DNA from 3 places in the Bacillus mexicanus genome. Region 2 is predicted to be linked to each of the others. Evidence: predicted binding sites of a transcription regulator. Region 2 holds the regulator's gene; each other region holds the start of a gene.
What was found. The regulator LexA, encoded in region 2, represses DNA repair genes until DNA is damaged. The targets are predictions, from matches to a motif close to CGAACATATGTTCG.
Positions count from the first base shown of each region.

Region 1 (10,835 bases), 650 kb from region 2:
ACGAGCATCGGCAGGATGGTGTGAAACAGATGATCCTCTACGTTTTCTATGGCTAAAACGGCGATTTCTGCCATCATGATAAAGACAACGAGATCTAAAATGCTAAGCTCCCCGATCTCCCGTTTGCCCATGAAACGAAAAATAACCAATATCACAAAATACAATATGATTGTGCGAAATGTAATAGTAAAAAGCTCTTCCATCATGCACCTCCAACTCATCATAGGTTGCAACAAAATGACCAATTTATGTGGGAAGAACCGATAGGATTTCATAAAGCTTTTACGTCTAATTCACGGAATGAGGGAATACATTTTTACAAAGACGAGCTGTCAGCATGTCTGGCGCTTTGTTCAAAAAGAACAAAAGCCTTTTAATACAGGCAGAGAGGAGACATTTATGGAGGAAACGAAACAAGTTGGAAAAGGCATTCTTTACGGCTTAATCGCCATATTCTCAGCTATGCTTCTGACGAGTTTAGCCGTTTCACTTTTACTGACGGCAACATCGCTGGAAGAGTCATCATTCAACTGGCTGATTACAGCCGTATCGTTTATTTCCTTATTCATCGGAGGATTCATTTCAGGCGGGAAAGGAAAAGAAAGAGGATGGATGATCGGGGCATTGACTGCTTTAAGCTTCTCACTGATTATTTTGTTGTTTCAGTATTTAGGCTTCGGAAAAACATTTACAGCGGAACAGCTGCTCTTCCATCTTGGATTTTTAGGGGTATGCATGCTGGGCGGGATTTTCGGCGTGAATTTGAAGGGAAACAGGTCTTCCACATAAAAAAGAGCGGAATCATCCGCTCTTTTTTTGTTAGCTATGTATAGCTTCTGCTGTTATTCTGCAGCAGAAGCTTCTCTGATCGCGCGGCGGTCGAACGTAAGACGTGTGTTTTCACCAGTCTTGATTACGACTTTGCTATCGTCAATAGAATCCACAGTGCCGTGCAATCCCCCGATTGTCACTACTGTATCACCTTTTTTCAGTTCCTGCTGCATATGGCGTACTGCCTTTTGCTGCTTTTGCTGAGGACGAATCAGCAAGAAGTAAAGAACCGCAAACATTAAAATAATAGGAATCAATGTACCTAAAGTGCCAGTCATTATTTTCACCCCTTTCTATAAACCTGTTATTTATTTTTATTTAGAAGCTTTTCGCATTTGGCTTGTTGTAGCCGTAACGCTCAAAGAACTCTTCTCGGAAATCACCCAGACGATCCTCACGAATAGCCTGTCTGACCTGCTCCATTAAGTGTAACAGAAAATGAAGGTTATGGTAAGTTGTTAATCTCAGGCCAAATGTTTCGTTGCAGCGGATCAAGTGTCTGATGTACGCGCGAGTGTAGTTTTTACATGTATAGCAATCACACTCTTCATCAATCGGACGGAAGTCTCTTTCAAATTTCGCATTTTTCATATTGAGGCGGCCTTCAGCTGTAAACACTGTGCCGTTTCGCGCAATTCTTGTAGGAAGCACACAGTCAAACATGTCGACTCCGCGGATTGCTCCGTCAATCAGCGCGTCCGGAGATCCCACTCCCATCAGATATCTCGGTTTATCCTTCGGCAAAAGCGGTGTCGTAAACTCGAGTACGCGGTTCATGACATCCTTCGGTTCACCGACAGATAATCCGCCTATAGCATATCCCGGAAAATCAAGAGAGACCAAGTCCTTCGCGCTTTGTGTGCGCAGATCTTCATATTCTCCGCCTTGTACTATCCCAAACAGCCCTTGCTCATCCTGACGGCTGTGGGCATTCAGGCAGCGTTCCGCCCAGCGGCTTGTCCGTTCTACTGATCGCTTCATATAATCATACTCTGCCGGATACGGCGGGCATTCGTCAAACGCCATCATAATATCAGAGCCGAGTGCGTTTTGAATCTCCATTGCTTTTTCCGGAGATAAAAACAGCTTGTCTCCATTTAAGTGATTGCGGAAATGAACGCCCTCTTCCTCTATATTACGAAACTTGCTTAAAGAAAAGACCTGAAACCCGCCTGAATCTGTTAAAATCGCACGGTCCCAGTTCATAAATTTATGCAGTCCGCCCGCTTCTTTGACAATATCATGACCCGGGCGGAGCCATAGGTGATAAGTGTTGCTTAAAATGATGCCCGCATCCATTGCTTTCAGCTCTTCAGGCGCCATCGTTTTGACTGTTGCCAGTGTGCCGACCGGCATAAAAACCGGCGTTTCAAAGGAGCCGTGCGGGGTATGTACTTTGCCTAGCCGAGCCCCTGTTTGTTTGCATTCTTTTATAAATTCATAGCGTATTGGTTGTTCAGCCACTTTTGAGGCCTCCTGTTCTTAAATTATCAGCATCGCGTCTCCGAAGCTGAAGAAACGATATTCCTCTTCCACCGCATGGTGATAAGCCCGCAGAACGTTTTCTCTTCCAGCAAGCGCGCTCACCAGCATAATCAATGACGATTTCGGCAAATGGAAGTTTGTAATCATTCCGTCAATGGCTTTAAATTCGTAGCCCGGATAAATAAAAATAGATGTCCAGCCGCTTGACGCTTCAAACCGACCGCCATTTTCCCCGGCAATCGTTTCAAGCGTACGTGTCGATGTCGTGCCGACGGAAATAATCCGGCCGCCATTTTCCCTTACCTTGTTTAAGGCTGCAGCTGTTTCTTCTGACATTTGATAAAATTCAGCATGCATATTATGCTCTTCAACGTCATCAGCACTCACAGGTCGAAACGTTCCAAGACCTACGTGCAAAGTGATGAACTCAATTTGCACACCTTTATCTTTCAATTGCTGCAAAATTTCTTCTGTGAAATGAAGACCTGCTGTAGGCGCGGCTGCAGATCCGATTTCTTTAGAATATACAGTTTGGTAGCGCTCTCTGTCATCAAGCTGTTCTTTAATATATGGCGGGAGCGGCATCTCTCCAAGGGATTCAAGCACCTCGTAGAAGATCCCGTCATACTGGAATTCCATTTTTCTGCCGCCATGCTCAAGCTCTTCCGTGCAGACAGCCTTCAATCTTCCGTCCCCAAATGTGACAACGGTTCCTTTTTTTACTCGTTTCGCCGGTTTGGCAAGGGTTTCCCACCTGTCACCAGCTTCCTGCTTCAGTAAAAGAAGTTCCACTTTTCCGCCAGTATCCTCTTTTGTGCCGAATAACCTCGCAGGCAGCACACGCGTATTGTTTAATACTAGACAGTCTCCTTCGTTAAAGAAGCTGATAATGTGTTTAAACGAGCTGTCAGTCAGCTCTCCTGTATGTTTATCAAGCACCATCAGTCTTGAAGCATCGCGCTGCTCCAACGGCACTTGTGCAATTAAACGTTCCGGTAGTTCAAAATCAAATAAATCGACTTTCATGATGTTTTCACCTTTATTCTTGTCTTTTGTTATTTCATTCTGCCGAAAAGGTTAAGCAAAATTGATAATACCACACTTATGATAATACAAGTGACAACCGGGAAGAAAAACGTGACATTTCCTTTTTTCACAAAAATATCTCCCGGCATCTTGCCGACAAAATGCAAAACTGCTCCGATCATAAGCAAAACAGCACCAAGAATCATAATGATCTTAGGGAATTCAGTCATATCGAGGAGCCTCCATTTGGAAATGATGATAAACAGCCGGTGTCACAATCCTTCCTCGCGGTGTTCTTTGGATAAACCCGATTTGCAGAAGGTATGGCTCATATACGTCTTCGATCGTATGCGGTTCTTCGCCGATCGTGGCTGAAATGGTATCAAGTCCCACCGGGCCGCCGTTAAATTTTTCAATCATGCCCATCAGCAGCTTATGATCAATATGATCCAATCCGAGACGATCCACCTGCAGCCGCTCCAAGGCATCTTGCGAAATCCCTTCCGAGATCCGGCTGTCACCCAGCACCTGGGCGAAATCCCGCACCCTTCTCAGCAGGCGGTTCGCTACGCGGGGTGTCCCTCTCGATCTCCTCGCGATTTCAAGGGCAGACGGTTTATCAATCTCAACATCGAATACATCAGCTGTTCTTGTAACAATGTCCGCCAGCTCTTCTTGTGTATAGTACTCAAGCCGCGACATGACACCGAAACGATCTCTTAACGGCGCCGTTAAAAGCCCTACCCTTGTAGTGGCGCCCACCAGCGTAAAAGGTGGAAGATCGAGCCGTACCGAACGGGCAGAAGGACCTTTGCCGATCACAATATCCAGGCAAAAGTCTTCCATCGCAGGATATAATACCTCTTCAATCGATCTGTGCAGCCTATGTATTTCATCAATAAATAATACATCTCCCGGCTCCAACGCCGTTAATATGGCAGCCAAATCACCAGGTCTCTCAATCGCCGGCCCTGATGTCGTCCTCAATTCCACTCCCATTTCATTGGCAACGATAGAAGCAAGCGTCGTTTTCCCGAGTCCGGGCGGCCCGTACAGAAGAACATGGTCAAGCGTCTCCTGTCTCATTTTTGCTGCGTCTATAAAGACGCGCAAATTTTCTTTCACCTTATGCTGCCCGATATATTGCGCCAAATTTTGCGGCCTTAGGCTTTGCTCTATCACTGATTCATGGTTGTCTGCTTCACTTGAGACGAGCCGTTCATCCATGAACATCACCTTACTTCAATAGTTTTTGTAACGCTTTTTTCACATATTGGTCTGTTGAGAGCCCAATATCTTCTTTCAAGTGAGGAAGCACCTTTTTGATTTCTTTTTCAGCATATCCGAGAACCCTAAGGGCCTCAAGCGCTTCTTCGAGAGCCGTTTCTGCTGTTTGCTTTTCAAGTCTTTCTTCATGATTAAACAGATTTTCAATCATTTCAGGCACAACATCGGCAAGCTTTCCTTTTAAGTCAAGAATAATCTGGCGAGCGGTTTTCTTTCCGACACCGGGAAACTTGACCAAAAAGGCTTCATCCTCATTTTCAATCGCTTGGATGACAGCTCCCGGATCACCTGAGCCCAAAATGGCAAGCGCGCCTTTTGGCCCGATTCCGGTCACATTTAACAGCTTTGTAAAGAGCGCCTTCTCCTCTCTTGTTGAAAACCCATAGAGCGAAAAAGCATCCTCTCTGATATGATGGTACGTAAAAATCGTTTCTTGGTTTCTCTCCTTATATATAAATGGATTCGGCGTGAAGATCTGATAGCCAATCCCGCCGTTCTCAATCACAATATATTGGGGAGATACATAATCAATCGTCCCTTTAACAAATTCGATCACGCAAATTCACCTCTTTGACTGTTCTTCATTGTACCATAAAAACAGCCAAAGTCTTATAGAAAAGTTAACATACGTTCGCTTCTCTCTCATTCTTCCACTAAAAAAAGACATGAATACATGTCTTCGTTCAGCGGACATTACCCACTGTATGTCTTTATATGTTCTATCACATCCTCAAACTCCGCTTTTGTCCGGAATGGTATGCCTTTCAGCAGATTTTTTTGCATATGGCTCTCCAGTCTTTCTAAATCAATTTGAAAAAAAGACTGAACCGGTTCTCTCGCTGACTCAGGCTGGCCATGAAAAGTAGAAATCACTCCATTATCCGATACACCGATATACCCGTTCACCTTACTGAGCGGAGAAATATCGTCCATTTGCTTTCGGAATAGCACATATCCCTTTTTTTGTTCGACAAGCGTCCAGCCGGCATAAGCCGTCCAAAAATCCTCCATTGAAAGTACTTTTTCACGTTTATGCTCGATGCTGACATCGCCGTCCAAATACACCTTCTCAAGCTGCACATGCACCTGCAGCGGTTCATAGTGCTCCACTTTCGCCGCAAACAGGCGGGGAGGAGCACCTATTAGACATGCTGCGGCTGAGCAAAAAATGCCCAGTAAAAGATACGCCGTGCTGAATCGTTTCACCCTCTACACCTCTTTGCCATGTTTAAGACTAGTTTGACCAAAGAGGTTACTGCTTAACCGTTTTCTCAAAATTTGTTTGCATATTTTCCCTGACAAACCGTTCTTCTGTAAATACATCCTCGCTTTTCTCAGAAATCGTCAAGAATTGTGTCAGAAAAGCGCTGAAAAAATACAATGCCGCAAATATCCAAATCACACCTCCTGCACCGAGCGGGCCAATGAAAAGACTTACGATGCCCGGCGCGATAAATGCGCATAAACCAGATCCCAGGTTCAACACTGACATGGCAGCGCCTTTGTTATCAGGTGCGAGCGTCGGCAAAAGGGCGCTTAATGGCACGTAACCGGCCAATGACGCGCCGTAGCAGCAGGCGATAATCATCAGTACCCAATACTGATGCCCGATGAGCTGAGGCGTGTAATAAAGCGCCAGCGTGAAAATACCGCATCCGACACCGCCAAACCACATCACGGTATTGCGCCAGCCGAGTTTATCTCCGACTGCACCAAAAATAATATTAAACACAATATTCACAAAAAACAGCGTCCCCCATATTTGCAGCCATTCTGAAACAGAATATCCGTAACGCGCTAAGTATGTAGGAAGAAAGATCGCAAATCCAAATTGTCCTATGGCATTGATCGTCTTGACCACTCCGCCGATGCCGACTTTAGGGTTTTCGAACATAATGGTAAATGCCTTGGACAGCTCTTTCCATTTCGGCTGATCTTGTTTTTGTACTGGAGTAAATTTATCTTTATTTAAAAATAGAGCGAGGAATCCGCCTGCAGAGACAAACAGCAAAGCGCTCCAAAGTGTATGGATTTCTCCAAAGGCCGGAACTGCATAGCTGGAATAGAACGGACCGAGTACGTTAAGACCACACGTAAACATAAACCAAAACCAGCCAACGGCTTTTCCGAGAATTTGATGAGAGGTGCTGTATGACACCCATACGAGAAACGAGTATGCAAACAGCGGATAACCCAAACCTCTAAGTGCGTAGCTGCCTAAGAGAGCCGGGTAATGCATATGAGGAATCGCCCAGCCGATAAAAGCGACTGAACCAAGGATAAATGCAATCAAACCGATCGTCATCGTTTTTCTTGGCCCCCAAGTTTGAACAAATGTGCCTGAAAGCCAAGCCGAGATGGTGACAGCAATACCGTACATGGTAAATAACGATGCGGATTGCTGCATGCTGAGACCATGATCAACGAGAAAAGGAGAAAGCCAGCCTTGTTCGAGCCCATCCCCAATCATAAAGATGACAACGCCAATGTAACCCCAAACCATGTGAGAAGGAATTCCGATTTTGTTCAAAACATTCCCTTTACCATGTGCATGATTCATTTTCTCCACCGCCTACTTTTTTCTAAAGTATCAATGGAATTTTTATACCCAAGCTTTGTGAATTGTAATCCTATTTTTTTAAAAAGCGACTTTTTCAGTATGCTCAATACTGACAGGCATGCCAAAAGCAAGCGATTGCTGTGCCGCTCTGGCGATCCGTTCCGCCTGAAAACCGTCATTGCCAGTGCAGACAGTTTCCCGGTTTGTTCCGATCGCTTCTGCAAATCGAAGAATCTCTTCCTCATACGCATCTTCATAGCGTTCAAGGAAAAAGAAATGCGGTTTATCCTTCATCACAAAATCAGCAGTCGACACTTCGACCGTCGTCGGCCGGCTGTTGTCCGCCGCTGCGGAACCTTTTGTCCCGAAAACCTCGACCCGCTGGTCATATCCGTACACAGCTTGGCGGCTGTTGTCAATCACAGCCATAGCACCGTTTTCAAAAGTCAGTGTAATAACAGCCGTATCAATATCGCCCAGCTCTGAAAAAGAAGGATTCACTAAGGCCGCTCCTTTTGCATACACTTCCGTCACTTCGTCTCCCATAATATACCTGGCCATATCAAAATCATGGATTGACATATCCATAAACAAGCCGCCTGACGTACGGACATAATCCATATTCGGGGGGTCAGGATCACGCGACGTGATTTTTAATAAATGAGGCGTACCGATTTCACCATTTTCAACAATTGCTTTGACCTTCTTAAAATGAGGATCAAAACGGCGATTGAATCCGACTTGGAGTGCAACCCCGTGTCTGCGGACGGATGCAAGCGCTTCCTTTGTTTCGTCTAAAGAGAAACTGACAGGCTTTTCACAAAAAATATGCTTTTTCGCCTCCGCTGCTTCCCTTATCATTTGAGCATGTAGGGTAGTCGGCGAGCAAATCAAAACAGCGTCAATGTCCGGGTCATGCAATATATCCCGATAATCAGACGTTATGTATTCAATCTGATGTCTGTCTGCCCAGCTTTTGATACGGCTGGCCTGAAGATCAGAGACAGCTTTTATTTTTATATGAGGAATCCGGCATATATTTTGAACATGAAGTTTGCCGATGCGCCCCGCACCGATAATCCCAGTCACAATCTGTTTTGTCATGGCATGTTCCCCCTTAAATATTTACGAAAGCGCTTTATTTAAAATTAATACTATCCCATTTGTAAGCGCTTTTCAAGAATGGAAATCATCACTCTATATCTCTTTTATCATGATTCATGCTTATTGAGGCAGCCTTCTTCTTCTCGAAGACCAGACACACTAGAATTAGGCTCTTTTTCCTGAACAGTTTATGATTTTCCCATAAACAGCTGCATAAAATAGAGCAAAGAAGGTGAATGAAATGGTGACAAAAGCAGAGGCACTGGCCCATTCAGTCATATTCCGCAAGAACAGCAGATTTGATAAAGTGAAAGGAAAATCCGAGGAACTAACATTAATCGGCAAGGGAAGAAGCGCCTATGTGTTTGCCTTCACAGAAGCCGATCGAAAAATGGCGCTGAAAGTATTTTTTCCTGAACATCAAGCGACCGCAGTCAAAGAAGCCGCGATCTATAAAAAGTTGGCCGGATCCGCTTTCTATCCTGACATTTACGAAACTGGTGATTCATTTATTCTTATGGAATATATCAAAGGCGAAACCTTTTATAACTGTCTGAAGAAAGGTATTGCGATCAGTGATGACAAGATTCAGCAGGTTGAAGAAGCACTTTCTGCCGCCCGGGCAGCCGGTCTGAATCCGTCCGACATTCATTTGCGCAATCTGATTCTGACAGAAACTGGGGCGGTGCGGGTAATTGATGTTGCCAGATTTGAACAGACAAAAACGTGCACCCAGTGGGAAGATTTAAAATCAGCGTATCATGCACTCTACAAAAAACCGATATTCCCAAAAAAGATTCCGGGTTTTTGGCTGGAGATTATCGCATTGTTATATAAAAAAGATTGGTTTCAAAAGCGTGTCGCTCACTGGAAAAGAAAATATTCTTAAATCGAAAAGGCAGCCGCTTAAAGCGGCTGCCTTCTTCCATATATTTTACTTTTTGTGAGCAGAAATCAGTTTCATTTGTTCAGGCGACAGCTTAATTCGATAGCCTCTCACAGTTAAGTAGAGCGCTTCTGAGCCCTTATCACTGGAATGACAATATATTTTCTCCATTTCTGTCTCTCCTCACCCTTTATTTGTTTCCATCATACCACCGCTTTATTGAGGGAATTTTAAAGAAGTGTAAAGATAGTATGAACTTGATATGTCGTGAAATACGAAAAACGCATCGTAATCACTCGCAGCGTTTTTTCTTTTTCCCTTCCTCTCCTTATTGTTAATTACCGGGTCATATAATGTGACAAATCAATTGTAGAAATAGTTCGATTAACCCAAAATTCTTTTATACGTGTATTTTGAAGGGGAAGTGAGGAGGAAGTTTGATGGAAGATTTTGTTGCCCATTTGAACGCGGTCTTATGGAGCACCCCCGTCATTTATATTTTATTAGGAATTGGGTTCCTCTTTTCTATCATGACCCGTTTTTTACAAGTCAGACATTTGAAAGAAATGATTGTTCTGATGTTCAAAGGAAAGAGCTCTGAAGCCGGCGTTTCTTCTTTTCAAGCACTATCAATTGCGCTGTCCGGGCGAGTGGGAACAGGGAATATTGCAGGTGTGGCGACAGCAATTGCATTCGGCGGACCCGGTGCGGTGTTCTGGATGTGGGCAATTGCCTTTATCGGTGCGGCGAGCGCCTTTGTCGAGTCAACGCTTGCTCAAATTTACAAAGTAAAACAAGGCGGACAATATCGAGGCGGTCCGGCTTATTATATTGAAAAAGGCTTAGGGATTAAGTGGTTTGCCGTCTTATTTGCCGCTGCCGCTCTTATTGCCATGGCCCTTTTGATGCCGGGCGTACAGTCTAATTCCATTGCGGCCAGCGTCAAAAATGCATTCGGCATCTCTCCTGCCATTACAGGCTGCATTCTCATTTTATTATTAGGCTTTATCATCTTCGGCGGTGTCAAACGAATAGCCAGTGCTGCACAAATGATTGTTCCGTTTATGGCGATTGGATATATTCTGCTGTCTGTGATCATTATTAGCATGAATATTTCTGAATTGCCTGCTGTCATTTTATTGATTTTCAAAAGCGCTTTTGCTCTGGATTCCGCTTTTGGCGGCCTGATCGGCATGGCGATTTCTTGGGGAGTCAAACGAGGCATCTACTCAAACGAAGCCGGCCAGGGAACAGGCCCCCATCCAGCGGCCGCCACAGAGGTTTCCCATCCGGTTAAACAGGGGTTGGTTCAGGCATTTTCTGTTTATATTGACACATTATTTGTGTGTTCCGCTACAGCTTTTATGATCTTGTTTACGGGCATGTACAATACCCAGGCTGCAGATGGTTCCTTTATCGTTCATCAGCTGAAAGGCGTCGAAGCCGGGCCCGGTTTCACTCAAGCGGCCATTGACAATGTTCTCCCCGGATTCGGTGCGGGCTTTGTGGCTATCGCTTTATTCTTTTTCGCATTTACAACGATTATGGCGTATTACTACATCGCAGAAACCAATATCGTCTATTTAGCCCGAGGCAGAGAAAGCAAATGGGCAACACTTGGCTTAAAGCTGGTTATTTTAGCCGCGACGTTCTATG
Region 1 covers NZ_JBCEYV010000001.1:273,620-284,454, reverse strand. The annotation lists gene AAGG74_RS01535 (DUF421 domain-containing protein) at 1-203, opposite strand, end outside; gene AAGG74_RS01530 (TIGR04086 family membrane protein) at 400-789, shown strand; gene yajC (preprotein translocase subunit YajC) at 843-1,109, opposite strand; gene tgt (tRNA guanosine(34) transglycosylase Tgt) at 1,150-2,295, opposite strand; gene queA (tRNA preQ1(34) S-adenosylmethionine ribosyltransferase-isomerase QueA) at 2,314-3,342, opposite strand; gene AAGG74_RS01510 (DUF2905 domain-containing protein) at 3,372-3,572, opposite strand; gene ruvB (Holliday junction branch migration DNA helicase RuvB) at 3,565-4,569, opposite strand; gene ruvA (Holliday junction branch migration protein RuvA) at 4,580-5,185, opposite strand; gene AAGG74_RS01495 (BofC C-terminal domain-containing protein) at 5,323-5,835, opposite strand; gene AAGG74_RS01490 (MFS transporter) at 5,882-7,189, opposite strand; gene iolG (inositol 2-dehydrogenase) at 7,268-8,293, opposite strand; gene AAGG74_RS01480 (phosphotransferase) at 8,535-9,182, shown strand; gene AAGG74_RS01475 (hypothetical protein) at 9,228-9,350, opposite strand; gene AAGG74_RS01470 (alanine/glycine:cation symporter family protein) at 9,620-10,835, shown strand, end outside.
Region 1: the regulator LexA is predicted to act here: its motif matches at 5,250-5,263, upstream of ruvA (Holliday junction branch migration protein RuvA).

Region 2 (10,835 bases):
TATGAAGAAAATGCCAGTAGTAGAATTGGTTGAAGTTGAGCATTTGGACAATGAAAACAGGGGCGGGCTCGGTTCAACAGGAACGAAATAAACTATTATAAAACCTTGGCTGTTTGATGTATGATCTGAACAATGGAGATTACAGCCAAGGTATATATAATCAAATGAAACAATATCAAAATTATTCAATGTTTATTGATGAAGAGTTATTCTTAATATGATAACTCAATTTTTTATGAAATCTCCTTAAGATGTAAAAGAACCAATACCCTATTAAAGTACCTAGGGTATTAAGCATTAAATCATCTACATCAAAGCTTCTGTAAACTGAACCTAAATACACTGAAAACGAAAGCTGTGTTAATTCAATAAACAAAGATATGAAAAAACCTATTAGCAAAATTCTTTTTGCATTATTTAATTTCTTAAATAAAAGAGGAAACAACAAGCCAACAGGCAGTAATAATATTAAATTTCCTCCAATAGATCTAATTACATAAAATTGTAAACCTTCATGATAAACGTCTGCAAAAAAGTGAAATGGGATAAAATTATTTCCTGAAACAAATGGGATATAAGTGTCGTACTTCATATCCCTAATTAAATCAGCATCAATTGGCATAGGGAATAATGTAACACTTATCAAGTTGAAAAAGTAAACAAATAAACAAAAGATAACGAGATGTTTATGGATGGGGAGCCGGCTTTTTTTGTAAAGGACTCGTCTAATGAGTCTATAAAATATAAAGCAAAAATAAAGAGCTATTAAGTACGGCAAGAGAGAAGTTGAGTCTAGCATAAATACACCACAATTTCCTTTTTAATTCATTTTAACATAAATAGGGAAAAGAAGTTGACTCAGGTTTCAATAAAAGAATACTTTTAAAAAATTAATGAATAAGGAGGAAAGAGAGAGCATTACCAACAAATAAAGAGCTTTATAAGCCCTATTTTAATGAACAAAAGGCTTAATCAGTTTCAATTAATACAACGACAAAATCTTCAAAGTGCTCGAATTTTCTTATAAGGTTGCTGCAAATTTAATGTATCATAGTAAGCAAGATTGGAGATAAGAATGTTAAAATAAGCACAGAAAGATTTCAGATTAAAGATTGGATAAAGGAAGGTTTTATGACTCAATTCGATAAACAATACAACTCAATTATAAAGGACATTATGACGAATGGAATCTCAGACGAAGAATTTCATGTAAGAACGAAGTGGGACTCAGATGGAACACCGGCTCACACACTAAGTGTCATCAGTAAGCAAATGAGATTCGACAACTCGGAAGTTCCGATTTTAACGACAAAAAAGGTTGCTTGGAAAACAGCCATTAAAGAATTGCTTTGGATTTGGCAGCTAAAATCGAACGATGTTAATGAATTAAACAAGATGGGCGTACATATTTGGGATCAGTGGAAACAAGAAGATGGCACCATTGGACATGCATATGGATTTCAGCTGGGGAAGAAAAACAGAAATCTTAATGGAGAAAAAATGGATCAGGTTGATTATCTTCTACATCAATTGAAGAACAATCCATCTTCACGGAGACACATTACGATGCTGTGGAATCCAGATGAATTAGACTCAATGGCCTTAACGCCATGTGTGTACGAAACTCAATGGTATGTTAAGCAAGGAAAGATCCACCTCGAGGTAAGAGCGCGAAGCAATGACATGGCCTTGGGGAATCCATTCAATGTATTCCAGTATAATGTGTTGCAGCGCATGGTAGCTCAGGTTACTGGTTATGAGCTTGGTGAATATATTTTTAACATTGGGGATTGCCATGTATACACACGTCATATAGACAACTTGAAAATTCAAATGAAAAGAGAACAGTTCGAAGCACCTGAATTATGGATCAATCCTGAAGTCAAAGATTTTTATGACTTTACCATAGATGATTTCAAGTTAATCAGCTATAAACACGGGGACAAGCTTTCATTTGAGGTAGCTGTTTAATGCTGCCTCTTTTTTATTAAACGGTGATATGATCGAAAGATGGTGTTATATCAGATTGAAGAAGGTAAAGAATTGCGGTGGGCTGCTGAGAGAATGACACGAACAATTCCTCTTAAGAGATGAAAACTACGCCGCAGGCCATTTAGGATGAGGGTGAAGAAGACCCTCTTCACTCTGCGGCGATTGATTTATTCAGTCGTTTTTCAAATGAAAATAATGACAATAAAAAATGATATCAAGAACAAGGCCAACAATTAAACAAGAATAGGATGATATTTAAGTAACGTTTCTTTTTTTTGTTGTTATTTTTACACAAATCAGTTACACCTCTGGATAAAATTTTCATAGAAAATCATACCATGAAAAATTGTGGTAGTACAAGGTTGAAGTGATCAGGTGTTGAGAAGGCGAGAGAAGCTGTTAGGGGTTGGGAGAGAAGGGTCACTTCTTTTAGTCGGTTGTAGCATAAATAAAGAATCGACTTAAGGGCGAGACTTTTGTGGGGGCAGGTTAAAGAATGTGGAGAAAAGCTAAATCAAGATGACTGGCGCGGGGAATATGTTCTTAATAAAAAGATCAGCTTAAATAGCTAATCTTTTTTATTAAGAAGAAAATATCCTAATTTTGAAACTAGATACAAAGTAAAAGCGATCATAATTGTTCGAGATATCACAACTCCATGAATGGCTAAATCATAACCAGCAGGTATCAATGCGTTTGTATTAAACATAAAATACATTGATACTAGAAGAGCAATAACTACTAATATTATTCCGATAAGACTTGTTTTTGCGTATTTCATACAAACTCCACCCTACATGACATGATAGCTTGTTATAAAAAGAATATTCCGACAATTATACTTATAAAAAGAAGCCAAGGATATGAGCAACCAAGCTTTCATATATTTATATTGAAGTAAAAGAATAAGTAATTAAAATCATACTAAAGCTATTGTGAAATTTCAACCGCGGGTGCGATACAAATACTTAGGCTCATTGCCGATGACCATGAATATGTTTTTAATCCCTCTTTAACACTCACCGAAAGAAAACAAACCTGCTAACATTGGAAATTATGTTGAAAAGCTAATCACATTAATATAAACTAAATAAACTATGTACTAAATTTTCAATGCAAAGCAAAATTTAGTTAGTAAGGCAATTTTCATATTACATCAACAGACCTTAAAAAAACCCGGCATCTGCCGGGGGAAAACTGTAAACGAGGAGCTGGAAATAGAGTTTAGTGATGTTTCTTTTCCTTTTTATACTCTACAACATAATCATAGTCTTTTTTGTCGTGGTCATAATATTTTTTATCATAGTCGTCATGTTTTTTGTCATAATCATCATGTTTTTTATCATAGTCTTTTTTCTCGTATTCGTAATACTTCTTATAATACGTTTTTTTGACCGTATAAAACTCTTCTTTATATTTTTTGTAATAACCCATATTTACTCCTCCTTTTATTGTTAATACGCTTTATTATATGGCGAATAGATTATACGGCTTGGACAGTTAATATCGTTAAAGGAAAAAAGGGCTGTCCAAATCATAGAAAAAAGAAAGATGATACAAAAATAAGTCAAAACAAAGAGCCGATTATTCATCAGCTCAAATCAACTATCTTATATCTGTTTGTCTGCTGTATGTCTGATTACGCAGGTAAATCAAAAACCACAAGCATAAAAAAGGCGGTCAGCAGAGGTGTATATGCAAAAGAGAGAGCACCCTATCCTTTAATAGCCTTTGGCAGGCGTTGATTGACAATGACTGTCCAGCCTCCATCCATCTTTTCATGAATGACTGAGCTTTTCTCATTTGCTTTACCGATAATGTTATTTGGCTCCTTCCAGCCGCCGTGAATAAGGGTAAACCTTGTCTTTTCTCCCAAATCTTCTAATTGAAAGGTAACGACCCATCCATCTGTATCCCATGCAAAAGAAAGTTCATCGGGCGCTTGAACAGTCAAAACTTTACATGCAGACGGTCCAAACGGTGATTGTAAGTGGAATTCTTGTCTTTCCTTCAACTGAAAGTCATTGGGCATAAACCACTTGGCAATGCCTTCTGAAGTGGAGACTGTCTCCCAGACTTTTTGAATAGGTGCCTCAAGAGTAATGCTTTTCGTAATATCCGGTAATGAATTTTCATTGTTATGGTCCATTTTGTTTCCCTCTTGACATAAGATTATTTTTCATTTGAATCATATAATACATTATGTAATCATGTCCATAGCACGCCTTATTTATAATCTGTTGATGAATATTGGCTAAAGTGTGGCCTGTGAAAGAGGCTTGCAGAAAAAACATACAATGAGAGAGTATAAAGTGTCTATTTCGTTTTTGTTTCAGGAGGTTATATTTTTAGTTTAAAATCTAAAAGAGGAGGTAGTTTTATGCTAGGAAAAATCAAAGCAGCCATTGATAACAGTCCAGGAAAGCCGGCTAAAATTGTCGTCAGTGAAAAAGCGTTTCAGCAATTGAAGGAAGAAATGCGCTTTGTTTATGTTTCCAAACCAAAAACGATAATGGGAATACCTGTGGAGATGTCAGATCAGACAGAAAGCTTTAAGCTGGAATTTTAGCAGGATATGCGTGCGTTATTTATGTTATCTTCCTGCGTTTTTGCGGATTTTAAGTGCCTTTCCCCATTGGAATGCCTCTTTAACCTAATGGGGATCGTGCTTTTCAACATTTTATTTTCAGGTTTGGACAGGTGCGATCTTGAATAGCCTTTTAGAATCTATCTCCTTGGATGATTGTAATCACCGGTCTGATTGGCGGTTTTGCTGTGAAGTTTCTGGACATTGACTTCTATAAAGTGAAAACAATTCCGCAAAGGAGAAAATAAGAAAAAGTTAAAAATCATGAAACTGAATAAAAATGCGCGAGCCAAAAAAGGCAAGTGCGTTTTTTTTCTGTTTTATATGGGAAATGGGAAAAAGGGGTGCATTTACTTTTTATAAATTCAAAAATGTGAAGAACAGCGCCCGGGCTAATGGTATATAATATTTTGGATGTAACAAAAATTTAACAAGGAGGACGAGAAATTCGTGCTAAAGCCTCAAAGAATTCGACAGCCCGTTGATTTGGACTTAGGGGCGGAGTAGATGAAACCGACCAAAGTATCCCTGCTCCGCCGTTTGCTCCATTCCTTGAAGCAAGTTGATTGTAACATAGTCAAACGTTTTCCATCAACTTGTAAAATTGTGAAATTATTGTTAATTTTCATGGTATTCGTTCCGATTTCTCCAATATATGCTAAAGATATATATCAGAATTTTGAGACATTAAAAAACAATGAAGATCCTGCGAATTACAGCATTGTTACGAAAGAAACAAGAAGCGCTGTTCTAGTTTTAGCGATTCATGGAGGAGGTATCGAAGGCGGGACAAGTGAAGTAGCGAAAGAATTAAGCAATCAGTACTCGATGTATTTATTTGAAGGATTAAAATCGTCAGGAAATTCAATTTTGCATATTACGAGCACACAATTTGATGAGCCTCGGGCTCTGAAAATGACGGAAAGTCATGAATATGTCATTTCATTGCACGGGTATGCAGAAGAAGATCAACAAATCGAAGTTGGCGGTACAGATCGCGTGAGAGCGGCAGATTTAATTGAGAAACTGCAAAACGCAGGTTTTCCTGCTGTGTTGCTTAATAAAGATCATCCGCGTGCAGGTGTCAGTCCGAATAACATTGCAAATCAATCAAAAACAGGTTTGAGCATCCAGTTAGAAATGAGCACAGGTTTTAGAAAATCTTTGTTCGGAGTGTTTTCTTTAAAGGATAGATCTATTACCCAAAATGAGAGGTTTTATAATTTTACAAAAGTGTTATCCCATTTTATCAAAAATAGCTATTGAAAAATAGGAGGTACTAAGCCTCCTATTTTTCCTGCTTCTCATTCGTAACCTCAGGAAACAGCTCGTCTGCAGCTTCTGTTTGATACTGTAGTGTATGATCTTTGGCTGATAGTTCACTTCGAAAGGTTTCATCCAGCACATTTTTTAGCAAATATCGATGAAAAAAGTATTCAAACACAGTTAGACAAGCAGCGGAAAGCAGAGCAGCTGCAAATGGCGGGAAGTCGTTTCTTGTTTGGGTTAAAACAAAGACCCAAAGAATAACAAATGAAAGCCCAAAGTCCGCCAATGAAGCTGAAATATTGTTTGTTCTTGGAAGAACGAGTATATCACCGGATAGATAGGAAACAAAACCTAAGAAAAGTGCAATAAACATTACACTCAAAAAGGGCGCGTGGTAGACTCTGTCCAAAATCAAATATAAAAGGGCGAGAGTGAAAGCAATCTTTGAAGCAAGTGCAATGATATGTTTCATTTGACCACCTAAATTGTGTTATTTGTGAAAAAAGCATTAACAGTAAACAAATGATAAAAAATACAAGTCATAGAATTCAAACCGATAAAAGTTCATCGCTGTTACATTCTATATTTTAAACAATCCGTTTTTGTTTACACTGGTATTTTTTGCTGGCTGCATGAAATTTTCTTAAAAAACGATTTGTTATTTTCAATTTCTCATTTGGATACATCCCGAGAAATGACATGAAGGCATCTTATCCCCATATTGTATTTACTATTGAAGATCATGTGCTTGCAGAATTATAAGTAAAATATCATGTGAATATTTTGCCTAGCAGAGAATGAGATGAACGCGATTGAAAATCGATTGATTTTACTGGTCCTGGACTCACAGATGTGAATCCTTCAAGGCAAGCTCCGGTATTAATAAAGAGGAAAAAGCGCTATTGAAACAGCATCTGTAGAACATATTTATAAATATTCTGTATGATAAAGAAGTTTTGCTGTATTTTTTGGGCTGTGGTTTATGATCTTGGGAGCCGCTATTTGTTCAGAAAAGATTACACTTTAGCGATTTACCTGACACTAAGTACGAAGTAATTTAGCAGGAGCAGGTTTAATTTTAGCGCTCAGGATTAGGTTTCTGTGTTTGCAGAAAAGTATTCAAAAACTGCACAATTGTGCGGATAAAAGGGCAGTTATGGTATACAGTATGTTTATTTTGTCTTGAGCTCACACTGATAAAGAGAAGAGAGCTGTTTTTTCAGGGGATTTGAACAAAAATTACTGTGTACTAAATCTTCATTGTAATATCATTTCCTCGCCCCTCTCATAAACATAAAACAACGTTATTCCACGATCTAAGAGTATGAAACATTTTTAAGGAAATCACGTCTAATGTTTTAAACAGACCGTATTCTAATGAAAGTTTCCTTAAGGAAAGAAATTTTCTTGACTTCAACAATTATTTGGAGGATAATTGTGGTGTAAACATGATGTTCTTTTTCCTCCTATTGAGGCTCGCCCCTAAAAGTTGGGGCGGGCCTGCTTTTTTTTGCATAAAAAACCCCCTCTCCGTAAAGGAAGAGGGGGTTTTTCACGTACCTAATAGATCAATAGATTAATGGACAGTTCTGAATACGCCAATTACTTTTCCTAAAATGCTGACATTCTGCAAGATGATAGGTTCCATCGTTGGGTTTTCAGGCTGTAAACGAATGTGAGTATCCTCTTTATAGAAACGTTTTACTGTAGCTTCATCATCTTCTGTCATCGCAACTACAATTTCCCCGTTGAATGCTGTATTTTGCTGTTTAACGATGACATAATCTTTATCGAGAATACCAGCATCAACCATACTGTCCCCCATAATCTCCAGCATAAACACATGCTCGTCCGGAGGGACCATACGGTCAGGAAGCGGAAAATATTCTTCGATATTTTCTACTGCTGTAATAGGAGATCCCGCCGTGACTTTCCCGATGACAGGCACATTAACGACCTGACTTTGGGGAATGTCCACTTCTTCATCAAGTATTTCTATTGCTCTTGGTTTTGTCGGATCTCGTCTGATCAGCCCTTTTGTTTCTAAACGGGCCAAATGGCCGTGGACAGTTGAACTGGACGCAAGCCCAACAGCCTCTCCGATCTCTCTCACGGAAGGCGGATATCCTTTTGATTTAACCTCTGCTTTAATAAAACGGAGGATATCAAGTTGCCTTTTTGATAGCTTCGTCATTTTTCGCACCTCAAAACGTCGATTTTAAGAAGATTATAGCATGATTTTCCTTACAGTACAAACATAGGTTCGAAAAAACAATTGACAGAAACGTTTGTTCGTATATACTGAAATTATAAAAACGAACAAACATTCCTATTGGGGGTTATCATAATGAATAAAGAATCTATTATTTTTGTCGGTCTGTTCACAGTGATTTTGAGCACGGTTATCCTTTTGCTGTCATATACGAGTGGCGGTCAGGAGCTTAATCAGTATGTTAAAATAGAAGTCCAGCAAGGCGATACACTTTGGTCAATTGCTGATCAGGTATCAGATTCAAAAAAGATAAATAAAAATGATTTTATTGAATGGGTAGCTGATAAAAATCATCTTCAGACATCTGATCTCCAGCCGGGAGATGAGTTGGTTATTCCATTGAAAAAGAAGCACCAAGATGCATATGAATTGGCAATTGTAAGATAGAAAGGAAAGATAGAAAAAATGAAAGCACTCATTTATGCCCGCGTGAGCACGAATAAAGAACAGCAGGAGACTTCATTAAAACGGCAGGTGGAGGAGCTTACAGCCATTGCAGCCGAAAACGGCATGGAAGTCGTCAAAGTGATTTCTGAAAAAGCCAGCGGATATGAAATGGATCGGGACGGTGTATTTGAGCTGCTTGATGAGATCAAGAATATTGAAATTGATGTCATTTTAATTCAGGATGAGACAAGGCTTGGGCGAGGCAATGCGAAAATTGCATTGCTTCATTGTATTTACAGAGAAGGTGTGAAAGTCTATACAACGGCTCATAGAGGGGAATTGGAGCTTTCGGAGGCTGACTCGATGGTACTGGAGATCGTAAGCATTGTGGAAGAATATCAGCGGAAAATTCACAATATGAAAATTAAGCGGGGAATGAAGCGTGCAGTTAAAAACGGTTTTAAACCGCAAAAAAACCTAAAAAACCAACATGAAAACAGTGGGAAAGAAAGAATAGAGGTCCCCATATCAGAGATCGTCCGCTTAAGGGCGAATAAACTGACGTTCGCAGAAATTGCGGCGACGCTAAGAGGGTTTGGCTATGATGTATCTAAAGCGACCGTCCACAGGCGTTTTCAGGAATACACAGAGAATGCCGAGACAGCCGAATGAATCAGTTGTAAAACTCTTTTTGATCTAGTACTATATAGACAAAATGCAATAAAGGAGTTTAACATGATTTCAAACGCGAAAATTGCCAGAATTAATGAACTTGCTGCTAAAGCCAAAGCTGGCGTGATAACAGAAGAAGAAAAAGCTGAACAGCAAAAACTCCGTCAAGAGTATCTGAAGGGTTTTCGTTCTTCTATGAAAAACACGTTAAAAAGTGTAAAAATCATTGACCCAGAAGGCAATGATGTAACACCTGAAAAGCTAAAAAAAGAACAAAAAAATAACAAACTTCATTAATATAAGAGGAATACGGAAATATCGTATTCCTCTTTTGCCTATACTATAGCTAAAACTCTCTTATGACAAAATTCAACAAGTTTCTCTCAAATTTAAGCTGAAACAGTTGAGAAAAAGTCGTCAGACATTTATGATGAAAGGGTACAACATATAAGGAAGGGGATTTTTATGGATACAATTGAAAAGAAATCAGTTGCTACCATTCGTACACTGTCAATAGACGCAATTGAAAAAGCGAATTCTGGTCACCCAGGGATGCCAATGGGAGCCGCTCCTATGGCATACACGCTGTGGACAAAATTTATGAATGTAAGCCCGGCAAACCCTAGCTGGTTTAACCGAGACCGTTTTGTTTTATCTGCTGGACATGGATCAGCACTTTTATATAGCATGCTTCATTTAAGCGGGTTTGATCTTAGCATTGAAGATCTTAAGGGATTCCGCCAGTGGGGCAGCAAAACACCTGGACATCCGGAATTCGGACATACTGCCGGTGTTGATGCAACAACAGGTCCGCTTGGACAAGGGATTGCCATGGCAGTCGGAATGGCTATCGCTGAACGCCATTTAGCGGAAACTTACAACCGTGACTCATTTAACGTAGTCGATCATTATACATACAGTATTTGCGGTGATGGTGACTTAATGGAAGGTATTTCTTCCGAAGCCGCTTCACTCGCAGGACATCTTCAGCTTGGCCGTTTGGTCGTATTATACGATTCTAACGACATCTCACTCGATGGAGATCTCGACCGCTCCTTCTCTGAGAACGTGAAACAGCGTTTTGAAGCAATGAATTGGGAAGTCCTTTATGTTGAGGATGGAAACAACATTGCAGAATTAACAGCAGCTATCGAAAAAGCACGTCAAAATGAAAAAAAACCTACATTAATTGAAGTGAAAACGACAATTGGTTTTGGTTCACCTAACCGTGCCGGCACTTCTGGTGTTCACGGGGCACCGCTTGGTAAAGAAGAAAGCAAGTTAACAAAAGAAGCTTATGCGTGGACATATGAAGAAGATTTCTATGTTCCGTCAGAGGTATATGAGCATTTTGCTGCAGCAGTTAAAGAATCAGGAGAGAAAAAGGAACAGGAATGGAACACCCAATTCTCTAAATATAAAGAAATTTATCCTGAACTTGCAGAACAGCTTGAACTGGCAATCAAAGGAGAGCTTCCGAAGGACTGGGATCAAGAGGTTCCTGTTTATGAAAAAGGAAGCAGCTTGGCATCTCGTGCATCTTCCGGAGAAGTTCTCAACGGGCTTGCGCAAAAAATACCTTTTTTTGTCGGAGGATCTGCTGACTTAGCCGGATCAAACAAAACAACAATTAAAAATACAGGTGACTTTACACCG
Region 2 covers NZ_JBCEYV010000001.1:925,771-936,605, reverse strand. The annotation lists gene dutA (dUTP diphosphatase DutA) at 1-91, shown strand, start outside; gene AAGG74_RS05015 (VanZ family protein) at 182-799, opposite strand; gene AAGG74_RS05010 (thymidylate synthase) at 1,132-1,971, shown strand; gene AAGG74_RS05005 (hypothetical protein) at 2,561-2,773, opposite strand; gene cotC (spore coat protein CotC) at 3,217-3,426, opposite strand; gene AAGG74_RS04995 (SRPBCC family protein) at 3,707-4,141, opposite strand; gene AAGG74_RS04990 (hypothetical protein) at 4,373-4,561, shown strand; gene AAGG74_RS04985 (poly-gamma-glutamate hydrolase family protein) at 5,087-5,845, shown strand; gene AAGG74_RS04980 (YndM family protein) at 5,868-6,320, opposite strand; partial or broken gene AAGG74_RS04975 (metallothiol transferase FosB) at 6,486-6,646, shown strand; gene lexA (transcriptional repressor LexA) at 7,425-8,042, opposite strand; gene yneA (cell division suppressor protein YneA) at 8,190-8,507, shown strand; gene AAGG74_RS04960 (YneB family resolvase-like protein) at 8,526-9,179, shown strand; gene AAGG74_RS04955 (DUF896 domain-containing protein) at 9,243-9,476, shown strand; gene tkt (transketolase) at 9,645-10,835, shown strand, end outside.

Region 3 (10,835 bases), 690 kb from region 2:
GTTACGTGAAAAGGAAGAAGGGTTTTACATTGAAGAAAGACGAAAATCTCCTCAAAGATCTATGGTTTATCGCGATCAGTGCAGCTGGGGGGTTTATTCTTTCATTAACCGGAATATCGATTGGATGGATGATAGGAACGCTGATTGTTGCTTGCTGCCTCGCCATGATACGGCCGGCATGGCTGATGATGGCGCCGGACCAAAAAGGGATCAACCGCCGATGGCTCGCCCTCGGGCAGATGATTCTCGGCATTGAATTAGGCCAAAAGCTGAACTTATCCGTCCTTTCTGTCTTCAAAGACCATTGGTTTTCAGTAAGCGTGATGCTGTTATTATCTATCTTTCTGGCTATGCTTTCAGGATATGTGCTTTGGCGTTTCAGCAAAACGGATATGATGACAAGCTTTGTCGGCACGGCTCCCGGCGGACTGTCCGCTATGCCGAGTATCGCGCAGGAGGTCGGCGCCAATACCGCCATTGTCAGCCTTGTTCAAATGATGCGGGTGCTGCTTGTGGTGCTTTCTATTCCATTTTTGGTCATTATGATCTATACGAAACAAGATCAATCGGCAAGTGCCGCAGCAAAAACGCTTTCCTCAGCAACAGCAGATTTTAGGCTTGCTCCCGTTTTATGGACCGCTGTTCTGATTCTCGCTGCGTGGGGTGCTTGTAAAGCTGCGAAATATTTAAAATTTCCTGCGCCATGGCTGCTCGGCAGCATGCTCGGTGCAGCAATTGTACATGTTGGCGGAACTGCGGTGACAGGGCACGACATGACAGCTTGGTGGCCGTCACAAGCTAACCATGTGTCACAAGTATTTCTCGGGGCAACGATCGGCTCTAAAATGTACAAAAGTATGTTTTCGGGCGTCACCCGCATTATCATTGTCGGATTTGTCTCGTCCGTCGGTTTAATTGCAGCTATGTTTGCAAGCGCCGTGATCGTTTCAAAGCTGACAGGAATCTCGCTCATCACTTCTGTTCTAGCCTTTGCACCCGGCGGAATTGCGGAAATGGCAACGACATCTGTAACCTTGCATGCCGATTCCACCTTTGTCGTTGCGGTTCAGGTCATTCGTGTTATTCTTGTCATTGCCCTGCTGCCGCCGTTTTATCGTCTGCTTCACCACCTTCACGGTGAAAAAAAAGGCAAAGAGAACTCAATCAGCAGCAACGCATAATTGGAAACAAAATCCTTCCATGATACACTTATAGCAGATGGGAAGGAGTGACTCTTTTGCTGCGCGACAATCCTGAGAAGATCATGCACTTATATTATGGAATATGCTTAGGAATCTGGCTGATTTATAATCTCGTGACATCCGGCTCTCCCGGACTGCCACTTACAATTTTAGTCGGCGGGAATTTGATTTACCTTATCATCCTGAAAAAGAAAGAAAAAAAGTAAAAAACACGCATCCCATTGCGTGTTTTTTTATGTAAAAATCCCGTGAAGACTCTCTTCCATTTCTTCTGAAGACGGCACCATTTCGTCACAAGATCGCGAAATAGCCTTTCCGCGAAATCCTTCCAATCAACCAAAAAAAAAGACGCCTCATCCATTAGCGTCTTTTTCATTCAGCATCAGAAATTACACCGACAATCTTTTTTTCTCTTATCGGACCAAAGTGCCGGCTGTCGAGGCTGTATATGCGATTATCTCCCACGACAAAATATTGCCCTTTCGGCACCTTGTTTGTTCCTGTCACATCTTTCAAGGCAAAATCACCCGTTACATGGCTCCCGGCAGAAACAGATTTCAAATGCTTCAAGAATGGTTCAGCAACCTGCTTTCCATTCACATACAGTTGATCATCTTTATATTTGATCGTTTCACCAGGCAAGCCGATTACCCGTTTAATCAGCACTTTTTGATCAGGACCTTTGAAAAGGACAATATCAAAACGATGGATGGTTTTAAATCGATGTGAAAATTTATTGACCAACAGCTCGTTTCCTTCCTGAAAGGTCGGATTCATACTGATGCCTTCCACCTTGTAATCAATGAAGACGGCATTTTTCACTTGAATGGCGAGAACGACGGACACTATACCGGCAAGAAACCAAAACCGTTTTTTCATGTTACTGCCTCCCTCCATCATGCTCACGCTGACTGGCTCTCATATGCAGATGCCGTTCGGCCTTTTTACCGACATACCATAAGACAGCGATCACCAATATGGCAATAACTGTTCGAATAGGCTGTGTAATCAGCGCGTGAAGATCATATCCGATAAAGCTGATCATAAAAATCATGACAAGCTTTCCCGAGGCTGTCGCCAAAATAAAAGACCGCGTTCCGATCCTTGACAAACCGGCAACAACATTCACCGCGGCGGACGGTGTAAATGGAAAACAAAGCAGAAGAAACACAGGGCCGAACCCATGCCTCTCTACCCATAACATCAGCTTTCTGACCGAAGGGTGACTGCGGATAAAACCAAGCAATTTTCGCTGTCCGTATTGACGGACAATCAAAAACACGAGTATAGATCCAGCAGTTGATCCCGCCCAAGACAGGAGGAATCCTTCCCACAGGCCAAACGAGTTCGTATTTGCCACCACAAACACGATCAGCGGCAAAAAAGGGAGAAATGCTTCAATTAAAGGCAGCAGCATAGCAATGAACGGACCGAAAGACCTATATCTCTGAAATAATTCAGTTACATGTTCTTGTGTGAAATAGGATAAAAAATGCTCCAACATTTATACTCCTCACCGGGTTTGTCTATCCTTATTCTACACATTATCAGCAGAAAACTAAAAAGTTTTGGTGAAATTTTCTGTCTTGAAACATATCATCAGCCGATATAGAATATAACAGAACAAACGTTCCATTAAGAAAGAAGGAGTCAGCATGCCGAATTTGCAGGAGGACCTATACGATTTAATTGAACAGGCTCTCTTTTTGCCCATGACGATTACAATTTTAAATCGTGATCTCGCAGGGCTTGAGCAAAGCACATTTAAATTGAAACTTCCTTATAAACAGCTTATCAGCGAATCGCTAAAATTAGCACAAAAGGATTTGGTGGAAGTCAGAAAAGAACTGAGAAAAAGAAACATTTCGATCCACGAGGCGGAGCGTGATGAAGCCTTTACGCTTTATGTATTTGTGATCAATGGTTATGAAGAAAAGCATCGCTATTTTAATCCGCGTATACGGGAGCAGGTCAGCGAATTATTAACGCTCTATTTATTTGCGCCAGACAAACCATGAGTCTTTTGAATCATCCTGCACTCTCCCATACTGCCCGCACCCTCTTCGGGCAATTTCAGAAATAAATTTCAGACAATTCACACTATACAAACAAAATAAATTTATTTATAATTCTTACCACAGTCTTTCACCTCAAAATATGACATGTGCCGCCGCGGCATGCTTTTTCAATGCGCTGCATACCCCACCCTAAATTAAAAGGAGGATTCTATGAAACTGATTCACGTTCTCGCCGCTTTGCCCTTTATCGGACTCTTACTCGGCATCCCTTTTGCAAATCAAGTAACCCCCTATGTGTTTGGTATGCCATTTATTCTTGCCTATATCGTGATATGGGCTCTTTTGACCTCTGTATTGATGGCGGTTGTGTATGTCCTCGATACTGAAAACAAAAAGGAGGAAGCAGAATGAACACAGCTCACATCATCATTTTTGGCGTTCTGCTTATGAGCATTTTTCTCGGCATTCGCGCCCAAAAAGGAAAAGACATGGACCTTGAGCAATGGACGGTTGGCGGCCGCGGCTTCGGAACCGTGTTCGTCTTCTTATTGATGGCTGGCGAAATTTATACCACTTTTACATTTCTCGGCGGAAGCGGCTGGGCCTACGGGAAAGGCGGACCGGCCTTTTACATCATCGCCTACGGCTGTCTGGCCTATATTATTTCTTATTGGCTTCTTCCAGCAGTGTGGACATACGCAAAACAGCATAAGCTGATGTCACAGTCTGATTTTTTCACAAAAAAATATAACAGTCCGCTGCTTGGTGTTTTCGTTTCGCTAGTCGGCATCGCCGCACTCATTCCATATCTTGTGCTGCAGCTGAAAGGTCTCGGGTTGATTGTATCGGAAACATCGTACGGCAAAATTCCCCCGACTGCCGCGATCTGGATCGGCGCTATTTCCATCACCGTTTATGTTATGACCTCCGGCATTCGCGGATCTGCCTGGATATCGGTGGTGAAAGATATTATGATTTTGGTTGTTGTTCTGTTTTTAGGTGTGTATTTGCCAATCCATTACTACGGCGGATTTCAAAATATGTTTCAGCAGATCGAAGCGGCAAAGCCGGGCTTTCTTACGCTTCCCGAAACAGGGCAAAGCACGGCATGGTTCAGTTCAACAGTGCTCTTGACAGCACTTGGGTTTTACATGTGGCCTCATACATTTGCGGCTTCGTATTCAGCCGAAAACCCAAAAGTCTTTCGCAAAAACGCTATTATTATGCCTCTATACCAACTAGTCCTGCTCTTCGTCCTATTCGTCGGCTTTGCGGCCATCCTGCAAGTTCCTGGCTTAAACGGCGCAGACGGTGATCTTTCGCTTTTGAGACTATCTCTGCAAACGTTTGACCCTTGGTTTGTCGGGATTATCGGCGCGGCTGGACTGCTGACGGCGCTTGTGCCTGGGTCTATGATTTTGATGTCCGCCTCCACGCTGTTTGCAAAAAATGTGTACAAAGTGTTCGTGCCGCACACGACAGAACGACAAATATCGATGCTTGCTAAATGTTTAGTGCCAGTGATCGCCCTGATTTCGGTGTACTTTACCTTCAAAGGCGGGAATACCATCGTTACACTGCTATTGATGGGCTACAGCCTTGTCACACAACTATTTCCGGCCCTTTTGTTCAGCCTGTTTAAGCATAATATGGTGACGAAGCAAGGAGCCTTCTGCGGCATCATTGCAGGTGTCGGAGCAGTTTCTTATATTACATTAACGGAAACGACGATCGGCACCTTATTTCCGGCGTTGCCGCAAGCCGCAAAAGATGTAAATATCGGCATAGTCGCCCTGCTTTTGAATATTGCGGTCATGACAGCAGTAAGCTTTTTGACAAGAAAAGCGAAAAGCGCTGCGGCTGATCAAGCGGCGTAAATTATAAAAAAAGCAATCTGGCTGGCATCAGATTGCTTTTTTTGGTTAACGTTCGCAGGCGATGAAATCTTTATCGCGATCGAGCTTTTTATTGGCGTCATAAAGCGCATTAGAGACATATGGCTTGTGCTTCGTTTTTCCGCCTTTGTTTTTCGCCTTCGACGTGCGTGCCACCCCGCCTTTGTATACTTTGTTTAACTCCTTGCAGTTCTTATAGACCTTCACCTTTGTTTTGGCTTCCGCCACATGGTCAGCTCCGTATGAAAAACCGAAGACAAGACCGAGTGACAGCAAAACCGCCGCCATTTTTTTCATGATGATATACTCCCTTCATATCCAATATTTCGTTTTTTTACAGATGGATTTCATCGTAATTCATATCGTCATATTAGACAAGATAAATATGGAAGGAGAGTTGTTTTTTCTTGTCATTCAGCGTTCAAACTGCCAAGACATGTTTTTCTCTATATGCTCAGGGGTACACATACGAATATACACCAATAAAAAAAGGAGCATTGATAATGTCAGATTCTAATCTTAGCAATCCATTAACAGCATTTTTTCATGACGAATTTCCTGAACAATATCAAGAACCGCCCGGCCTGCAGCAGAACATGAAGCCGGTGCCGGATTGCGGGGAAAAAAGCTACAAAGGATCTGGCAAGCTGACTGGACGAAAAGCGCTTGTCACCGGCGGCGATTCCGGTATCGGCCGCGCTGCCGCGATTGCTTATGCACGGGAAGGCGCCGATGTAGCCATTAACTACTTGCCTGCGGAACAGCCTGATGCTGAAGAAGTAAAAGAACTGATTGAAGCAGAAGGCCAAAAAGCAGTGCTGATTCCCGGAGACTTGAGTGACGAATCCTTTTGTCAGGATTTAGTCAAACAGGCGCAGCAGAATCTCGGCGGTCTGGATGTATTGGCACTGGTGGCTGGCAAACAGCAAGCAGTCGAAAACATCGAAGACCTGCCTACTGATCAAATCTATAAAACATTTGAAGTGAACGTCTTTTCCCTTTACTGGGTTGTAAAAGCAGCCCTTCCTTATTTGCCGGAGGGCGCGTCAATCATTACCACAACCTCAGTTGAAGGCTATAATCCAAGCCCGATGCTTTTAGATTACGCTGCGACAAAAAACGCCATTATCGGCTTTACCGTCGGACTGGGAAAACAGCTGGCTTCCAAAGGCATTAGGGTGAATTCAGTAGCGCCTGGGCCAATTTGGACACCGTTGCAAATTTCCGGAGGCCAGCCGACGGAAAACATTCCGACATTCGGTCAAAGCACACCGCCATCACCGCTAAATCGAGCTGGACAGCCGGCAGAATTGGCAGATGTTTATGTGTTTTTAGCTTCAGAGAATTCAAGCTATGTGACATCTCAGATATATGGCATCACCGGAGGAATTCCAACGGCGTAAGACAGGAGAAGGAGCTGTCTTGTTTGGACAGCTCCTTTCTGTTTTTCAATATCGCTCCCCGAGCTCTCGCAAAATAAAATCATAAATCATCTTCGTCCGCTCTTCCTTCGGGTACAGCATAAATTCCTGCCGTTTCGGCACACGCTGTTCGATTCTGTCTTGGAATTTGGTTCTGAGCCACGCTGTCCGGTAAACCTGGTTTTCGAATGAATTACAGGAGATTGGCAGCTCCATCGTTTTGCCGTTCGAAAACGTCACTTCTGTATCGTCGAATTCAGTCGGTTTGAACTCTTTCACATGTACATGGGAAATCCAGCCGCATTGGGGTCTTGTCGAAGAAAGTGTGGGGAATAAAAAGATTTGGTTCGAAGGGTCCACCATGATCGGCGGCTTGTGGGAAATTTTTGTCACTTCATAAGTTCCCGCTTTTCTTCCCGCATAACTTGATCCGAAAAACCGGCAGCTTCTGTCGACAATTTGCAGCGGCTTCATGCTGACGTAAAGCACGCAGTCTTTTTCAATAATTTTGGAACAGACTTTTCCGTCGATTTCTTCTGGCAATACGGCAATTGTTGCGCCGTTTACTTCATACGATTCTAAAGGTGCGTCTGTTTTTTGACTCATATTATAACCTCCATCCTATTTCTGCAAAATTCATACTAATAATCTATCATCTGTTTTTATAAAACGACAGGTTTTTTTACCAAATAAGCTAAAATTATCTTTTAATGATATTTTTTAGTACTAAATTACTAGTAATAAACCGATTTTACTTCATATAATCTTCAGGAAGATGACATCTTGCAACATATGTCGGTAATTACTAAGTATTAGTTGTCTAAAAATTATAAAAATTTATTGATTTTTTTCACTGTTATCCATATACTATAAAAAAGGCATTGGGGGGATTTTTTATGAAAGAGAAAAAAACGTACACTGAGCTCATGAAATCCCGAAACACGCAAAAAACAAAAGAATTTGATGTCACAATGACGGATGTATACATTCAAATGGTGCTTGATGAATCCTTGTATAAGCGGAGACTTGCCATACTGGCGGACCAAATCAACAAAGCCTTAGATAAAAAAGATAAAGATGCGTTTCTCACGCACTCTAAAGAATATGCAGCGCTTAAAAAGAGCGAATAAGCCAATCCTTGAGGATTGGCTTTTTATTTATTACCCATTTACAATTGTTCCGCCATTGACGTGAATGGTCTGTCCTGTAACATATGTGGAATCGTCGCTGGCAAGATATAGATAGCTTGGCGCTACTTCCACCGGCTGTCCCGGTCGTTCCATCGGCGCATCTGAACCAAACACTTCCACATCCTTAGCGGAAAAGGTTGCGGGGATCAGCGGCGTCCAAATGGGACCCGGCGCTACTGCATTGACCCGTATGCCCTGCTGAACGAGCGACTGGGAAAGGGACCTTGTAAATGTAACAATCGCTCCTTTTGTCGCCGAATAATCAATCAGCTTTTTATTGCCTTTATAGGCGGTAATTGATGCAGTATTTATAATGGAGCTTCCCTTTTTCAAATGAGGCAGCACTGCCTTTGTTAAGTAAAACATGGAGAAAATATTTGTTTGAAAGGTTCTGACCAGCTGGTGGCTCGTGATTTTTTCAATACTTGGCTGGACATGCTGCTCACCTGCATTATTAACCAGTATATCAATGGATGGAAACGCTTGACTTGCCCGCATGACTACATCATTGCAAAACGCTTCATCTCCGACATCTCCTGCAATCAGCAGGCATTTCACCCCTTCTTTTTCTACATACTGCTTTGTTTCCTCGGCATCCTGATGCTCATTCAAATACACAATGACCACATTAGCCCCTTCTTTTGCGAATAATATCGATACAGCGCGTCCGATTCCGCTGTCTCCTCCAGTAATAATGGCGGTTTTGCCCTCTAATTTTTTCGCTTTCTTCGGCTTATCAAAAACCGGACGAGGATCCATGAGATACTCTAAGCCCGGCTGTTGGTTTTGGTGCTGAGGCGGCAATGTTTTCTTTTTTTGATTCGCCACTGAAATCACTCCTTTTCAACCTTAATATGTTATGAACAATGCTTGCTTCCTATGTATGAAAAGATAGAATATGGAAAAATTAAAAATAAATCTGATTGGAGGTATCATGGCTTGGCTAATCCATATTTTGCAAAGGAAGCACCTGAAACCTACTGGAAAACATCAACTGACCTGCCTTCTTTTCCGGCGCTTCAAGAGGACACTGAATGTGATGTCACCATTATCGGCGGCGGAATTACGGGAATCACAACGGCTTATGAACTCACAAAAAGGGGCTTTCGTGTCGTATTGATTGAAGCAAATCAGATCCTCAACGGCACCACTGCCCATACAACCGCTAAAATTACCGCGCAGCATGACATGATTTACGATGAGTTTATCCGCAATTTCGGATTGAATCACGCGAGGCTGTATTATGAAGCAAATCAAAACGCAATTGATTACATAAAAGATATTGTGAATGAACATCAAATTGATTGTGAATGGATCGAGCAAGACGCATATCTTTACACAGCAGAAGAAAACGCTGTGCAAAAAATCCGTACTGAGCATGAGGCCTACACAAAGCTTGGCATTGAAAGAGGCCTTATCAAGGATATTCCGCTTCCTGTTGATTCTAAGCTGGCGCTTGTCATGAAAAATCAGGCTCAATTTCATCCGCTGCAATACTTAAAGGCGCTTCTTGAGCAGATTGTCCAAAAGGGCGGACGGATATTTGAAGACACAGTTGCGCTTGATATCAAAAAAGGCGAAAGGCCTCAAGTCATTACAAAAAGCCGGCACGCTATTAAAAGCCGCTTTATCATATGCTGTTCCCACTTCCCTTTTTATGATGGAGGCGGATTATATGCGGCGCGAATGTACGCTGACAGATCCTATGTCCTCGCCATCAAGCCGAAGATCGCCTACCCAGAGGGCATGTATTTGAGCATTGATAAGCCGTCAGTGGCGCTCCGCTATACCATTGTCAACGGAGAAAAACTGATTCTCTTCAGCGGAGAAAGCCATAAAACCGGCCAAGGAAACGACATGTCGACCCATTACGAATCACTGAGACAAATAGCGGAAAGCATGATCGGTGTCGAGAGCATTCCCTATTATTGGTCCACTCAGGATCTCGTGACAATTGACAACATTCCGTTTATCGGGCCGATGTCGGAAAATGAAGACAATATTCTTGTCGCGACCGGATTCAAAAAATGGGGCATGACGTCATCAGGGATCGCAGCCACTCTATTGTCAGACCTTGTGGAGAAAAAAGACAATCCATACGAGAGCATTTTCACGCCGTCGCGCTTTCATCTACATCCTGGTGTGCAGAAAGTGATTTCCTACAATGCCGATGTCGCCAAACATTTGATTAAAGGAAAGCTTGAAAAACCTGATGTTCAATTTGACGAGATTGCGCGAGGAGAAGGGAAAGCCGTCACCATAAACGGCAGGCGTGCAGGAGCTTTTCGGGATAATACAGGCTGCCTCCACCTCGTCGATACGACTTGCACCCATTTAGGCTGCGAGGTTGAGTGGAACGACAGCGAGCATACATGGGATTGCCCATGCCACGGGTCACGCTTTAAGCCAACCGGCGAGGTTGTGGAGGGACCTGCCGTCAAACCATTAAAACAAATAGATCTCGAGTAAACTGTTCATTTTAATGAACAATTTTGTAAATATTTTTCTTCAGCATCTTCATTCGTGTTCCTCTTGGCCGATAAAAAAGAAAAAGGCTTAAAAAGCCAAAAACTAAACACTATTTTTCCCAAGGGGGATCACTGGATTGTTATTTAAAAAAGATCGAAGACAAGAAACAGCTTATTTTTCTAATTCAAATGGACAACAAAAAAACCGTATTCAGCTCACAAACAAACATGCAGATATTAAAAAACAGCTCAAAATGGTCAGATTAGGAGATGCCGAGCTTTACGTTCTAGAGCAGCTTCAGCCATTAATTCAAGAAAACATTGTACACATCGTAGATGCGTTTTATAAAAACCTTGACCACGAAAGCTCATTGATGGATATCATCAATAACCACAGTTCAGTTGACCGTTTAAAACAAACGTTAAAACGGCATATTCAGGAAATGTTTTCCGGTGTTATCGATGATGGATTCATTGAAAAGCGAAATCGGATCGCCTCTATTCATTTAAAAATCGGACTTCTGCCAAAATGGTATATGGGCGCATTTCAAGAGCTTCTTTTGTCAATGATTAACATTTATGAAGCGTCGATTACAAATCAGCAAGAGCTGCTGAAAGCGATCAAGGCGACAACTAAAATC
Region 3 covers NZ_JBCEYV010000001.1:1,613,779-1,624,613, forward strand. The annotation lists gene AAGG74_RS08710 (AbrB family transcriptional regulator) at 30-1,181, shown strand; gene AAGG74_RS08715 (hypothetical protein) at 1,238-1,408, shown strand; partial or broken gene AAGG74_RS08720 (MarR family transcriptional regulator) at 1,436-1,524, opposite strand; gene lepB (signal peptidase I) at 1,575-2,081, opposite strand; gene AAGG74_RS08730 (TVP38/TMEM64 family protein) at 2,083-2,706, opposite strand; gene AAGG74_RS08735 (YhjD family protein) at 2,858-3,220, shown strand; gene AAGG74_RS08740 (DUF3311 domain-containing protein) at 3,431-3,631, shown strand; gene AAGG74_RS08745 (sodium:solute symporter family protein) at 3,628-5,097, shown strand; gene AAGG74_RS08750 (excalibur calcium-binding domain-containing protein) at 5,143-5,412, opposite strand; gene AAGG74_RS08755 (SDR family oxidoreductase) at 5,619-6,518, shown strand; gene comK (competence transcription factor ComK) at 6,564-7,142, opposite strand; gene AAGG74_RS08765 (IDEAL domain-containing protein) at 7,433-7,666, shown strand; gene AAGG74_RS08770 (SDR family oxidoreductase) at 7,697-8,554, opposite strand; gene AAGG74_RS08775 (FAD-dependent oxidoreductase) at 8,666-10,195, shown strand; partial or broken gene hemAT (heme-based aerotactic transducer HemAT) at 10,449-10,823, shown strand; gene AAGG74_RS08785 (methyl-accepting chemotaxis protein) at 10,833-10,835, shown strand, end outside.
Region 3: the regulator LexA is predicted to act here: its motif matches at 2,823-2,836, upstream of AAGG74_RS08735 (YhjD family protein).